Regions from separate parts of the Azospirillum baldaniorum genome, predicted to be linked through region 2. Evidence: predicted binding sites of a transcription regulator. Region 2 holds the regulator's gene; each other region holds the start of a gene.

Region 1 (4,305 bases), 780 kb from region 2:
GGAGCCGGTGTAGGCCCAATAGGCGATGTCGGCTTGGGACATCCCGGCCTCGACCGCCCCCGAGCGCAACAGCTCGATGTTCTCCACCGAGCCGAGCGTGGCCTGGGCCACCGCGATCAGCCCCGGCACGCCGCAGCTTCCCCCGCGGTCGCAGGGGCGGGAGCCGGGCGGGTTGGAGATGGCGTTGGCGATCAGCCCGCCGATCGGGAAATAGGTGCCCGACGTGGTGCCCGTGCCGATCCGGAAATAGCGGATGTCCTGCGCCACGGCACCCCGCGGCAGCAGGCCCAGGAGAGCGCCCCCGGCGATGCCGGCCAACACATGGCGGCGGCTGGGAAGGCCCTGGGGGGAAAGGCGGGCGTCGGAAAGGCGGGGGTTGGCTCCTGCGCGCGGCACCGGCGGGTCCACCTTTCCTGCTGGCCAGCCGTTCCGGCGGCATGGGCCATCGGCGGCGTGTGTTGGACACGCTCTTACAAGAATACCCGCAGCCCGGCTTTTTCAAGGCGTCGGGGCCTTAAAAGACGCCCGCCAGATCAAGAACCCCGGCGAGTGCTACCGCGCCGCCACACATTTGCACGACCCGGCCCGACGCCGCCTGCCCCACCGCCACCGACAGGCCCAGCCCGGCGCCGATGACCAGCAGCACGCCAGACGACAGCCCGGCCCAGAACAGCGGCCCGCCCATATGCACATAGCCGTGGAAAGCCCCCGCCGCGGCGACCGTCAGCACCCCCAGCGCCAGCGGCACCTTCAGCCCGAAGGCGACCAGTCCGCCCATCAGGATCAACGACGCCGACAGGCCTTCCGCGGCGTAGGGGAGGCGAATGCCGATCTGCGCGGCCAGCCCGGCGGCCAGCACCGCGGTCAGCGCCGCCACCGGAAGCTGCCAGACGGAAGGGCCGCCGTTCTGCCCGCTCCACAGCCCGATGGCGAGGAAGCCCAGCAGATGCTGCAGCACCCACACCGGTTCGGTCAGGCCGGTGCCGAACGGCCCGGTCACCGTCATCCGCGCCAGCGCGGGCGCGGCACCGGCGCCGATCAATGCGAGCGCCAGAAGAACCGACCGGATCGCCACCATCCCCTACCCCTTTTCCCCAACGTCTCTGCGCAGCACCGGGCCGGTATGGCCGCTGCGCGGGGTGGGGTCAAGTGACCAGGGTGGCGGGCTTCAAGAACCGGAAGATCAGTAACCCAGGGGGCCAGGGCCGTACTGACGGAGGTCCTGCTGCTTGCGGAGCAGGTCGCGCTGCTGCAACGGGTCGAGCCGGCCCATGGCGTCCTCGGTGCGCAACCGGTCGACCTCCGGACTCATCAGGTCGCGCTTGGCGCGGTCGGTCAGCCCCTGGGTGGAGCCCGGCTCCGGCAGGGCGGGGGTGGCCGGCTGGTCGATGGGCGGCGGCGGCGGGGACGAACTGCCGCGGCGACGCACCGGCGGCGGCTGGTTGGGCGTTTGCGAGGCGTCGGAGAGCTTTTGCGGCGGAGCGGGTGCAGGCTCCGGCCGCGGTGCGGGAGTCGGGCGGGCATTCTCCTCCGCCTGAATCTGGCGCAGCGTCTTCAGCCCGCCGCCTTGCGCGGACACCGGCGGGGCCGCCTGGGCCCGTCCCGGCATCTCGTCGTGCACATCCGGCGCGCAGGCCCCCAGCGCAAGGGCGGCGAGCGCCACGGCGACGGGCAGGAACACGGCGGTGGGGCGGATCGGTGTCATACCAACCATGTCGTGTCCCGCGGAGACGGGACAAGGCCCTCCCGGCGATCTCCCCCTTCTTGGTGAGGCCATAAGGGGACTCCCAACCGCCGGCTTTTGCCGCTAGAATGTTCTTGTTTTGTTCGAGTTGAAACGATTGACGAAACGAGCGGTGCAGGGAGGGTGGCATGGGGAAAGGGGGTGCTGAACGGACGGCGCGGCGCATCCTGTCCCTGTGGCTGCCGCGGCTGCCCACCGACGCCCACAGCCGCCGCCATCCGGAGCGGCGCGACCATCCCCTGGCCGCCATCCTGGCCGAGCGCGGGCGGCTGGGCGTGGCCGCCGTCAACCGCGCCGCGGCGGAGGCCGGGGTGCATCCCGGCATGAGTCTGGCCGACGCCCGCGCCATCGAGCCCGCCCTGGCCGTCTTCGACGCCGAGCCCGAGTCGGACGCCCGCCTGCTGGAGCGGATCGCCGGCTGGTGCACGCGCTACACCCCCTGGACCGCCCCGGACGGCCCCGACGGGGTGGCGCTGGACATCACCGGTTGCGCCCACCTGTTCGGCGGGGAGGAGGCCATGGCCGCCGACCTGACCGCCCGCCTGACCGCGGCGGGCTTCGAGTCGCGGCTGGCGGTGGCGGACACGCCCGCGGCGGCCTGGGCGCTGGCGCGGTTCGGCGGGGGTGCCCCCACCCTAACCCTCCCCCGCTGGACGGGGGAGGGAATCTGGCCCTCCCCTGCGCAGCGGGGGAGGGGGGGACCCGCGAAGCGGGAGGGTGGGGGCAAAGCGCTCCCCGATCTCTCCCCCCTCCCCGTCGCCGCGCTGCGTCTGCCCGCCGCCACGGTGGACGGTCTGGCCGCGGTGGGGCTGCGGCGGATCGGGGATCTGCATGCCCTCCCCCGCGCCACGCTGGCCGCCCGCTTCGGGCCGGAGCTGTTGCGACGGCTCGACCAAGCCTATGGGCGGCTGGACGAGCCGCTCTCCCCCCGCTTGCCGGTGCCGCCGCACAGCGTCCGCCTCGCCCTGCCCGAGCCGATCACCACCGCCGAGGCCATCGCCGAGGCGCTGCGCCGCCTGCTGACCGCCCTCTGCGCCGGGCTGGAGAACACCGGCGAGGGCGCCCGCCGGCTGCGGCTGGAGTTGCACCGGGTGGACCGCCGGTTGGAGGACACACCCCAGACGCTGGTTATCGGCACCGGCCACCCGGTGCGCCGCCCGGACGCGCTGATGCGGCTGTTCGCCCAGAAACTCGACCGCGTGGAACCCGGCCCCGGTCTGGAGCTGATGGTGCTGTCGGCCACCGAGGCCGGCCCGCTCGCCGCCGCACAGGCCGCGCTGGATGGTGGTGCGGACGGGCAGCCGGAACTGGGCGAGCTGATGGACCGGCTGGGCAACCGGCTGGGGGAGCGGGCGGTGCTGCGGCTGGTCCCGCGGCAAAGCTGGCTGCCGGAGCGCAGCGTGGCCCCCGCCTCGGCCTTCTCGGAGGCCTCCGGCGGTGCGCTGTGGCCGACCGACCGCCCCCGCCCGGTGCGGCTGCTCGCCCCGCCGGAGCCCATCGAGGCCATGGCCCTGGTCCCCGACGACCCGCCGGCGATGTTCCTCTGGCGCGGCGTCCAGCATCGCATCCGCCGTGCCGACGGGCCGGAGCGGATCGAGGCCGAATGGTGGCGGCGCGACGGCGAGCCCCGCGACTATTACCGCGTCGAGGACGAGGCCGGCCACCGCTTCTGGGTCTATCGGCAGGGGCTGTACCGGCCCGGCGTGGCGGCGCTGTGGTTCCTGCACGGCTTCTTCGGGTGATGGGGCCGCCATGACCCCCTACGCCGAACTCCAGGTCTCGACCAGCTTCACCTTCCTGGAGGGCGCGTCCCACCCGGACGAGCTGGCGCTGACCGCCGCCAGCCTTGGCCACGCCGCCGTCGCGGTGACGGACCGCAACTCGCTGGCCGGGGTGGTGCAGGCGCACGCCGCCGCCCGCAAGCACGGGCTGCGCCTGATCGTCGGCTGCCGGCTGGACCTGACCGACGCGGACAGCCTGCTCGCCTACCCCACCGACCGGGCGGCCTACGCGCGGCTGTCGCGGCTGCTGACGCTGGGCAAGCGGCGAGCGCCCAAGGGCGCCTGCTTCATCACCCGCGCCGATGTGCTGGACCATGCGGAGGGGATGCTGTTCCTGCTGGTGCCGCCGGACAACCGCGACCCCGCCTTCGTCCACGCGCTGCGCGGCTGGCGCAACGATCTGGGGGACCGCCTGCACCTCGCCGCCAGCCACCGCTACCGCGGCGACGACCAGCGGCGGCTGTCCTGGCTCGCCGGGCTGGCCGAGGCGGAGCGGGTGCCGCTGGTGGCGACCAACGACGTGCTCTACCACACGCCCGCCCGCCGCCCGCTGGCCGACGTGATGACCTGCATCCGCAGCGGCACGACCATCGACGAGGCGGGCTGGCGCCTGTCCGCCAACGCCGAGCGGCACCTGAAGGCCGGGGTGGAGATGGCCCGCCTGTTCCACCGCCACCCCGACGCCGTCGCCCGCACGGTGGAGATCGCCGCCGCCTGCCGCTTCTCGCTGGAGGAGCTGCGCTACGAATACCCGGACGAGGTCGCCGAGGACGGGCGCAG
Region 2 (4,305 bases):
GCGCCGGAGGCATTTGCCTTGCGCGCATAGGCGACAGTATGGCCCACGGGGTTGAAGAGGGCATGGCCGGAGGTTTGGCGGCAGAGGAGGGCGATTCCGGCCCTGTCCGTCGCGGCGTCGGCACGCGCCTTTCCACGGCGGCACAGGAGTGCCTCGCCGCGGAGCGGGAGCGCTGGGCGCTGTGGCTGCCCGTGGGGACCGGGGCGGGTGTGGCCCTGTATTTCGGCCTGCATGCCGAGCCGCCGCTCTGGCTGGGGCCGGGCGCCGCGGCCGGATGTCTGGCGCTGCTGTGGCTGGCGCGGCGGCGTCTGGCGCCGGTCGTTCTGCTGCTGGGGCTGTTGAGCGTCGCTCTGGGCTTCGCCGCGGCGCAACTGCACAGCGTGGCGGCGATGGCGCCGATGCTGACGCGCGAGCTTGGGCCGGTGCAGGTCACCGGGCGGGTGCTGGCGGTTGAGCGGCAGCCCACCGGCACGCGGCTGATGATCGGTGAACCGACGGTGGAGCGGCTGGCCCCGGAGGCGACGCCGGAGCGGGTCCGCCTGCATCTGCCGGCCAAGGTGGCACCGCCGGAGGCCGGGACGGTGGTCCGGCTGCGCGCCATGCTCCACCCGCCGGCCGCCCCGGCGGAGCCGGGAGCCTTCGACCTGCAGCGGCGGGCCTATTTCGAAGGCTTCGGCGCGGTCGGCTTCGTCATCGGCGCCCCCGTCGCGCAGGAGGCGCCGCCGCCCAGTGGCTGGCGCCGGGTGACCGTGGCCTTCGAGCGGGCGCGCGCCGCCATCGCCGAGCGGGTGCGCGCCGTCGTGAGCGATTCCGCGGAGGCCAGCGTCACCGCCGCCTTGCTGAACGGCGACGCGGCGGCGATTCCCGAACCGATGATGGACGCCTTCCGCGACAGCGGTCTGGCCCACCTTCTGTCCATCTCCGGCCTCCACGTGGGCATCGCCGCGGGCATCGTCTTCTGGGTGGTGCGGGCGCTTCTGGCCCTGGTTCCCTGGGTGGCGCTGCGCTGGCCGATCAAGAAGATCGCGGCGCTGGCCGGCATCCTGTCGGCCATCCTCTACACGCTTCTGGTGGGGGCGCCCCTGCCGACGCTTCGGTCCGTGCTGATGACCGGCCTCGTCATGGGCGCGGTCGTCGCCGACCGGTCGCCGATCAGCATGCGGCTGGTCGCCTTCGCGGGCATCGTCACCGTCCTCTACGACCCGGAGGGGATGCTGGGGCCCAGCTTCCAGATGTCCTTCGCGGCGGTCGTCGCCCTGATCGCCGCCTTCGAACGGTTCACGCCCTGGGCGGTGAGTCGGCGGCGCGAGATGGGCTGGCTCGGCAAGGGCGTCATGGCGCTGGGCGGCATCGCCTTTTCCAGCGTGGTGGCGACGGTCGCGACGACGCCCTACGGGCTCTACCATTTCCAGCAGGTCGCCTTTTACGGCGTGCTCTCCAACATGGTGGCGATCCCCATTACGACGGTGTGGATCATGCCCTTCAGCCTGCTCTCCTACCTGCTGCTGCCCTTCGGGCTGGAGGGGCCGGCGGTCACGGCGATGAGTTGGGGCGTTCGGCTGGTCATTGAAACGGCGGAGCGGACCGCGGCACTGCCCGGAGCGACGGCGTTCCTGCCGGCCATGCCGGACGCCGCCATCGCGGCGGTCACGCTGGGCGGGCTGTGGCTGGCCATCTGGACGGGACGCTGGCGCTGGCTGGGGCTGGTGGCCCTGGCCGGCGGGCTGGTCGCCCCGGCCGCCGCGCTGCGGCCCGACATTCTGGTGTCGGAGGACGGAAAACTGATGGCCGTGCGCGGCGCGGAGGGGATTCTCAGCCTGTCCACCGCCAGCGACGGGCGGGCCGCCAACACGTGGAGGCGGCGCGACGGCATGGAGAAGCCGGAGGAGAAAGCCGGTCAGGATGTCTGGCCACTCGTCGGGGTCAGCCTGGACGGGCGGCTGCGCTGCGACGCTCTGGGATGCCTTTACCGCGCGCAGGGGAAGACAGTGGCGCTGCTGCGCCAGCCGGACGCCTTGACTGAGGATTGCGCGGTGGCCGACGCGGTGGTGATCGCGACCCCGTCGCGCGGGTGCCGGGCGCCGCTGGTCATCGACCGTTGGCAACTGCGGCGGGAGGGCGCGCACACGCTCACCCTGTCGGACAAGGGCATCCGGGTGGAAACCGTCCGGGGGCAACGCGGCGACCGCCCGTGGACGATGGGAGGAAGGACGATGGGCGGAACGCTGTCCGATGGAAAGACCGGGGGGCGCTGAACCGCCGCCCCGGCGCGTCCTGCCGTCAGTACTTCCGCACCAGACCGACGAGGCGACCCTGCACCCGAACGCGGTCGGCGCCGAAGATGCGGGTCTCGTAGGCGGCGTTGGCCGGTTCGAGCGCCACGGTGTTGCCCTTGCGGCGCAGGCGCTTCAGCGTGACCTCGGCGTCGTCGACCAGGGCGACGACGATGGAGCCGTTCTCCGCGCTGTCGCAGCGCTGGATGACCACCGTGTCATGGTCGAGGATGCCGGCCTCCACCATGGAATCGCCGGCGACTTCCAGCGCGTAGTGGTCGCCCATGCCGAGCATGGCGGCGGGAATGTCCACGAAGGCGGAACCGTCGCGCAACGCCTCGATGGGCGTGCCCGCGGCGATTCGGCCGTAGAGCGGCAACTGCACGGATTCGGACGCCGGGTTCGCCTCGCGTCCCGCGAAGCTGAAGTCGCCCTTGATGACGTTGGGCTGGAACTTGGCGCGCGGCGGCCGGGTGCGGGCGGTCTCAAGCCCCTCCGGCAGGCGCAGCACCTCCAGCGCGCGGGCGCGGTGGGGCAGGCGGCGGATGAAGCCGCGCTCCTCCAGCCCCGTGATGAGGCGGTGGATGCCCGACTTGGACTTCAGGTTGAGAGCGTCCTTCATTTCGTCGAAGGAAGGGGACACACCGCCCTGTCCGAGCCGCTCGTTGATGAAAAGCAGCAATTCATGCTGCTTGCGCGTGAGCATTTGTGCCTCCCGGCCGGTTCCGCACTAGATATGGAACAAAAGCAAAACGTTCCATCTTGTTCTAGTTTGGTTCTTAACCCCCGTCAAGCCCTACGGATGAAATCAATCGCAAATCGACGGACAGGACTCCCAAATGGATTTCCCGTGCGGAACGGATTAAAGCGACAGGACACCGCCGCTCAGCGGGATCACCGTCACGCGGTCGCCCACGGCGGCGGCGGTTGCCTGCGGCTCGCGGACGATCAGGGCGTCGGCCCGGGCCAGCCGGGACATCATCGCGCTGTCCTGGCGCGGGAAGGGGGTGGCGACGGGCTCGCCGTCCGCCCCGGTGGACAGGGTGGCGCGCAGGAAATCCGTGCGGTCGTCGTTGGCCTTCAGCGGCGCGCCAAGCCGCGCCGTGAGCGTGGCGTTCTCGGCGGGCAACCCCTGGAGACGGCGAAGGACGGGCACCAGGAACAGCAGGGCGGCCACCCCGGTGGACACCGGATTGCCGGGCAGGCCGAGCAGCGGCACGCCGCTCGCCGTCCCGAAAATCAACGGCTTACCGGGCTTCATGGCGACGCGGTAGAAATCCAACGACAGCCCGCCCAGCACATCGCGCACATGGTCGTGCTCGCCTTGCGAGGCGCCGCCCGTGGTCACCAGCAGGTCGCAGCCGGCCGCCCCGGCGGCCATGGCGGCGAGATGCTCCGGATCGTCCTTGGCCACGCCGAGATTGTGGGCGAGCCCGCCCTGGCTGGCGACCAGCGCGCACAGGCCGAGCGCGTTGGAACTGACGATCTGGCTCGGTCCCAGCGGATCGCCGGGCAGGGCGATCTCGTCCCCGGTGGCGAGCACGGCGACCCGCGGTCGGCGGTGGACGCGCAGCCAGGGCAGGTTGGCCGCGGCGGCCAGGGCGACGTCGCGGGCGGTGAGCAGCCGTCCCTTGGGAAGCAACTCCTCTCCCGCGGTGAAGTCCAGTCCGGCGGGACGGATGAAGCGCCCCGCGGGCACGGCGCGCCCGACGCGCACGCGATCCCCGGCGTCCTCGCAATCCTCCTGCATCACCACGGCGTCGGCGCCGGCGGGCAGGGGCGCGCCGGTGAAGATGCGCACGGCCTCGCCGGCTCCAACCGATCCGGCGAAGGCGTGGCCGGCGGCGGACTCGCCGATGCGGCGCAGGGTGACCGGCGCGTCCGCCGAAGCCGGGACGATGTCGGCGGAGCGGACGGCCCAGCCGTCCATGGCCGCGGCGGCGAAGGGCGGCTGGGTCAGCCGGGCGACGGCGGGCTCCGCCAGGACGCGCCCCAGCGCGTCGGGCAGCGGCACCGTCTCCGCCGGCAGGGC
Region 3 (4,305 bases), 770 kb from region 2:
ACACCCGCTCCGTCGTGCGCGACCTGACGCCGGAACGCGAGTGGCAGGAGGCCCTGCGCCTGTCCGAGCAGCGCTTCCAGCGCTTCTTCGAGGACGCGCCCATCGGCATCGCCCTGGTGGATGAGGTTGGGCGGCTGGCCGAGTGCAACCAGGCCTTCCTGGCGCTGATCGGCAGCGAGGCCGGCAACGTTCTCGGGCGGGGCATGGCCGACCTGATCGTCCCGGCGGAGCGCGCCATGGTGACCGAGCGGCTGACCGCCGTGCAGGGCGGCTCCGACCCCGCCGCCCCGCTGGAGGTGCGGCTGACCGGCGGGCGCGAGCTGGTGGCCCAGCTCTACGCGCGGCGGCTCGGCGGGGTGGGGCCGGAAGGGGCGGCGGGGCTGATCCTGCATTTCATCGACATGACCGAGCGCAAGGGGCTGGAGGCCCAGTTCGCCCAGTCTCAGAAGATGCAGGCGGTCGGCCAGCTGGCCGGCGGCGTCGCCCACGATTTCAACAACCTGCTGACCGCGATGATCGGCTTCTGCGATCTGCTGCTGCTGCGCCACAAGCCGGGCGACCAGTCCTTCAGCGACATCATGCAGATCAAGCAGAACGCCAACCGCGCGGCCAACCTCGTGCGCCAGCTCCTGGCCTTCTCACGCCAGCAGACGCTGCAGCCGCGCATCCTCAGCGTGACCGACGTGCTGGCCGAGCTTGGCAACCTGATGCGCCGGCTGATCGGCGAGAACATCGAGCTGAAGATGCTCCACGGCCGCGACATCGGCTATGTGAAGGTTGACCAGAACCAGCTGGAGCAGGTGATCATCAACCTCGTGGTCAACGCGCGCGACGCCATGGCCGGAGGCGGGCGGCTGACCATCGTCACCTCCAACCATGTGGTGGAGCAGGCGCAGCGCCGCGAGCACGAGACCATTCCGGCCGGCGACTACGTGTCCATCGAGGTGATCGACACCGGCTGCGGCATTCCCAAGGAAAATCTCCAGCGCATCTTTGAACCCTTCTTCACCACCAAGGGCGTGGGGTCGGGCACCGGGCTGGGGCTGTCCACCGTCTACGGCATCGTTCGCCAGACCGGCGGATTCGTGCTGGTCGAATCGGAGAAGGGGGAGGGGACGACCTTTACCATCCTGCTGCCCCGCCACAAGGGCGAGGCCCGCCCCGACCAGGGCGAGCCGCGCGAGCGGCGCGGCAGCGACCTGACCGGCTCCGGCACCATCATGCTGGTGGAGGACGAGGACGCCGTGCGCGTCTTCTCCGCCCGCGCGCTGCGCAACAAGGGCTATCAGGTGCTGGAGGCCAAGAACGGCGAGGCGGCGCTGCAGCAGATCGGCACGGACGGCAGCCGCATCGACCTGCTGATCACCGACGTGGTGATGCCGCAGATGGACGGGCCGACCCTGGCCCGCCATGTTCGGCAGGTGCGGCCCGACATGCGGGTGATCTTCATCTCCGGCTACGCCGAGGACCGTCTGGGCGAGATCGACGGGGTCGAGGTCGCCCACTTCCTGCCCAAGCCCTTCTCCCTGAAGCAATTGGCTTCCAAGGTGAAGGAGGTCATCCGGGACGGCAAATAGCGGCGGCCTGGGAGGCTGCGGCGCCGTCTAGCCGACGCGCCAGCCGTGATAGGCCCAGCGTTCGGTTCCCGGAACGTCGAGAGCCTCCCACCCGTGACGCCCGGCGCCGATCGGGCGGTCCGACAGGACGAGTGCGCCCTGCGCCAGGAAGGGTTCGATCAGCCCGCCGATCCACTGGCGGATGCCGTCCTCGTCGTCTTCCTGCGCGCTGCCGATGTCGGCATGGGCCAGCCGCACCGCACCGCGGAAGAGCTCGGCCGCGGCGGGCAGCGTGTCCCGGAAATCGCCGAGGAGCAGCCGGTCCTCGTCCGGGCGCAGGGCGGTGGGAACGCGCGCCCACATGTCGAAGACCAGGATGTCGCGCGGCGGGAACAGGCTGCGCAGATGGTCGTAGGTGCGGCCCTTGCCCAGACCGATCTCCATCACCAAACCAGGGGTTCCCGCAACGCAGCCGGCGGCCCAGCCGAGGGCGACGCGCTGGGTGATGAGGCGGTCGATCATGCGGTCGAGCGTCGAGTGGACGGTCGTCATGCGTGGCTTTTCGGGGTGTCGTTGGCGGAGCATCTCCTCATGAACGCAGCCGCTGGAATTCCGTTGCATCGCCCTCGGACGGTCATGGTGCCAGAGGCGAATGGTCATTGCACGGCGCCGGATCGTTCCTAACTTGCGATGAGAACATTCGCGGAACTTAGGGCTTTGCGCAGGGGAACAAAGCTGGTACATTCCCTCTCACCGAATGACCGTTGGTGAGATCGTTGGCCCTGGGGCCGCGGATGTGATCTAACAAGGGGAGACGGGCATGTCGTCCGCACAGCTTCGTTTGGTCGAGAAGGATTCCATGGATAAGCAGAAGGCCCTGGATGCCGCTCTGGCGCAGATCGAGCGCGCCTTTGGCAAGGGCTCGATCATGAAGCTCGGCGCCCGCGAGAACACGGTCGAGACGGAGGTCGTTTCCACCGGCTCTCTCGGCCTCGATATCGCGCTGGGCATCGGCGGCCTGCCGCGCGGCCGCATCATCGAGATTTACGGGCCGGAAAGCTCGGGCAAGACGACGCTGGCGCTGCACGCCATTGCCCAGGCCCAGAAGGGCGGTGGCACCTGCGCCTTCGTGGACGCGGAGCACGCTCTGGACCCGTCCTACGCCCGCAAGCTGGGCGTGAATGTGGACGAGCTGCTGATCTCCCAGCCCGACGCCGGTGAGCAGGCGCTAGAGATCGCCGATACGCTGGTGCGCTCCGGCGCCGTCGACGTGCTGGTGGTCGACTCGGTGGCAGCCTTGGTGCCGCGCGCCGAACTGGAAGGCGAGATGGGCGACAGCCACGTCGGCCTGCACGCCCGCCTGATGAGCCAGGCGCTGCGCAAGCTGACCGGCTCCATCGCCAAGTCGAACTGCCTGGTGATCTTCATCAACCAGATCCGCCTGAAGATCGGCGTGATGTTCGGCAACCCGGAGACGACGACCGGCGGCAACGCGCTGAAGTTCTACGCCTCCGTCCGTCTGGACATCCGCCGCATCGGCGCGATCAAGGACCGCGAGACGGTAGTGGGCAACCAGACCCGCGTGAAGGTGGTGAAGAACAAGATGGCACCGCCGTTCCGCGTGGTCGAGTTCGACATCATGTACGGCGAGGGCGTGTCGAAGGTGGGCGAGCTTCTCGACCTCGGCATCCAGGCCGGCGTGGTGGAGAAGTCGGGCGCTTGGTTCAGCTACGACGGCACCCGCATCGGCCAGGGCCGCGAGAACGCCAAGAACTACCTGCGCAACAACCCGGCCACGGCCGACGCCATCGAGGCGAAGATCCGCGGCAACGCCGGCCTCGTCGCCGACGCCATGATGGGCACCCCGGAGGCCGACGGCGAGGCCGCCACACCGGAGTGATCCCGGACGGCAAGCCGGTTTCTCTGCGTGAAAGCCCCTCTCCGGTTTGCCGGGGAGGGGCTTTCGCCGTCTTGCCGGGCGGCTGGAAAGACCTTACATTCAGGCTGGGCGGACGGGTGTTCCAGCACCCGTCCGCCGGCCCGGTCCTAGCGGTTCAGGATCTCAAGCAGCAGCTTGAGCGCCCGCAACAGCAGGATCAGGAGTTCGAGGATCTTTCTCATCCGTCGAGCCTCCTTGCTGGCGGCGGGGCGGTGGCCGATTCCACCGCCCGTCCGCGCCGACGATCATGCAAATGTGTGGCGCTCCGTCCACGCGGCCTGTCGCCGCGCAGGGGAGTGGCGGGCACTCGGTGGACAGCCACCGCAAGTCACGTTAAAAGCACGGTTCGGCCGCGAACAAGGCCGCGCCGCCGATTGTAGCCGACCGTAGCCGGAGCCTGGACAGCTTATGAAGACCGCCAACGACATCCGCCGCACGTTCCTGGACTTTTTCGCGAAGAACGGCCACCAGATCGTGGAGTCGTCGCCGCTGGTTCCGCGCAACGACCCGACGCTGATGTTCACGAACGCCGGCATGGTGCAGTTCAAGAACGTCTTCACCGGGGCGGAGCAGCGGCCCTATTCGCGCGCCACCACCTCGCAGAAGTGCGTGCGCGCGGGCGGCAAGCACAACGACCTGGACAACGTCGGCTACACGGCGCGGCACCACACCTTCTTCGAGATGCTGGGCAACTTCTCGTTCGGCGACTATTTCAAGGACGACGCGATCGCCTTCGCCTGGAATCTCGTGACGAAGGAGTTCGGGTTGCCGGCGGACAAGCTGCTGGTCACCGTCCACAGCTCCGACGAG

What was found. Region 2 encodes LexA, which represses DNA repair genes until DNA is damaged. Its sites were predicted from a motif close to ATGTTCTANTTTGGTTC; they were not measured.
Region 1: Sp245p_RS13460 (Y-family DNA polymerase) is a predicted target of LexA. The motif match lies at 1,813-1,829, and genes of this name have one in related genera.
Region 3: recA (recombinase RecA) is a predicted target of LexA. The motif match lies at 2,284-2,300, and genes of this name have one in related genera.

The regions. Positions count from the first base shown of each region.
Region 1 is NZ_CP022253.1:2,847,484-2,851,788, forward strand. It holds gene Sp245p_RS13445 (TAXI family TRAP transporter solute-binding subunit) at 1-396, opposite strand, end outside; gene Sp245p_RS13450 (HupE/UreJ family protein) at 515-1,078, opposite strand; gene Sp245p_RS13455 (hypothetical protein) at 1,184-1,714, opposite strand; gene Sp245p_RS13460 (Y-family DNA polymerase) at 1,873-3,486, shown strand; gene Sp245p_RS13465 (error-prone DNA polymerase) at 3,497-4,305, shown strand, end outside.
Region 2 is NZ_CP022253.1:2,067,749-2,072,053, reverse strand. It holds gene Sp245p_RS09800 (ComEC/Rec2 family competence protein) at 63-2,255, shown strand; gene lexA (transcriptional repressor LexA) at 2,281-2,979, opposite strand; gene Sp245p_RS09790 (molybdopterin molybdotransferase MoeA) at 3,136-4,305, opposite strand, start outside.
Region 3 is NZ_CP022253.1:1,299,622-1,303,926, forward strand. It holds gene Sp245p_RS06105 (hybrid sensor histidine kinase/response regulator) at 1-1,577, shown strand, start outside; gene Sp245p_RS06110 (class I SAM-dependent methyltransferase) at 1,605-2,108, opposite strand; gene recA (recombinase RecA) at 2,377-3,456, shown strand; gene alaS (alanine--tRNA ligase) at 3,904-4,305, shown strand, end outside.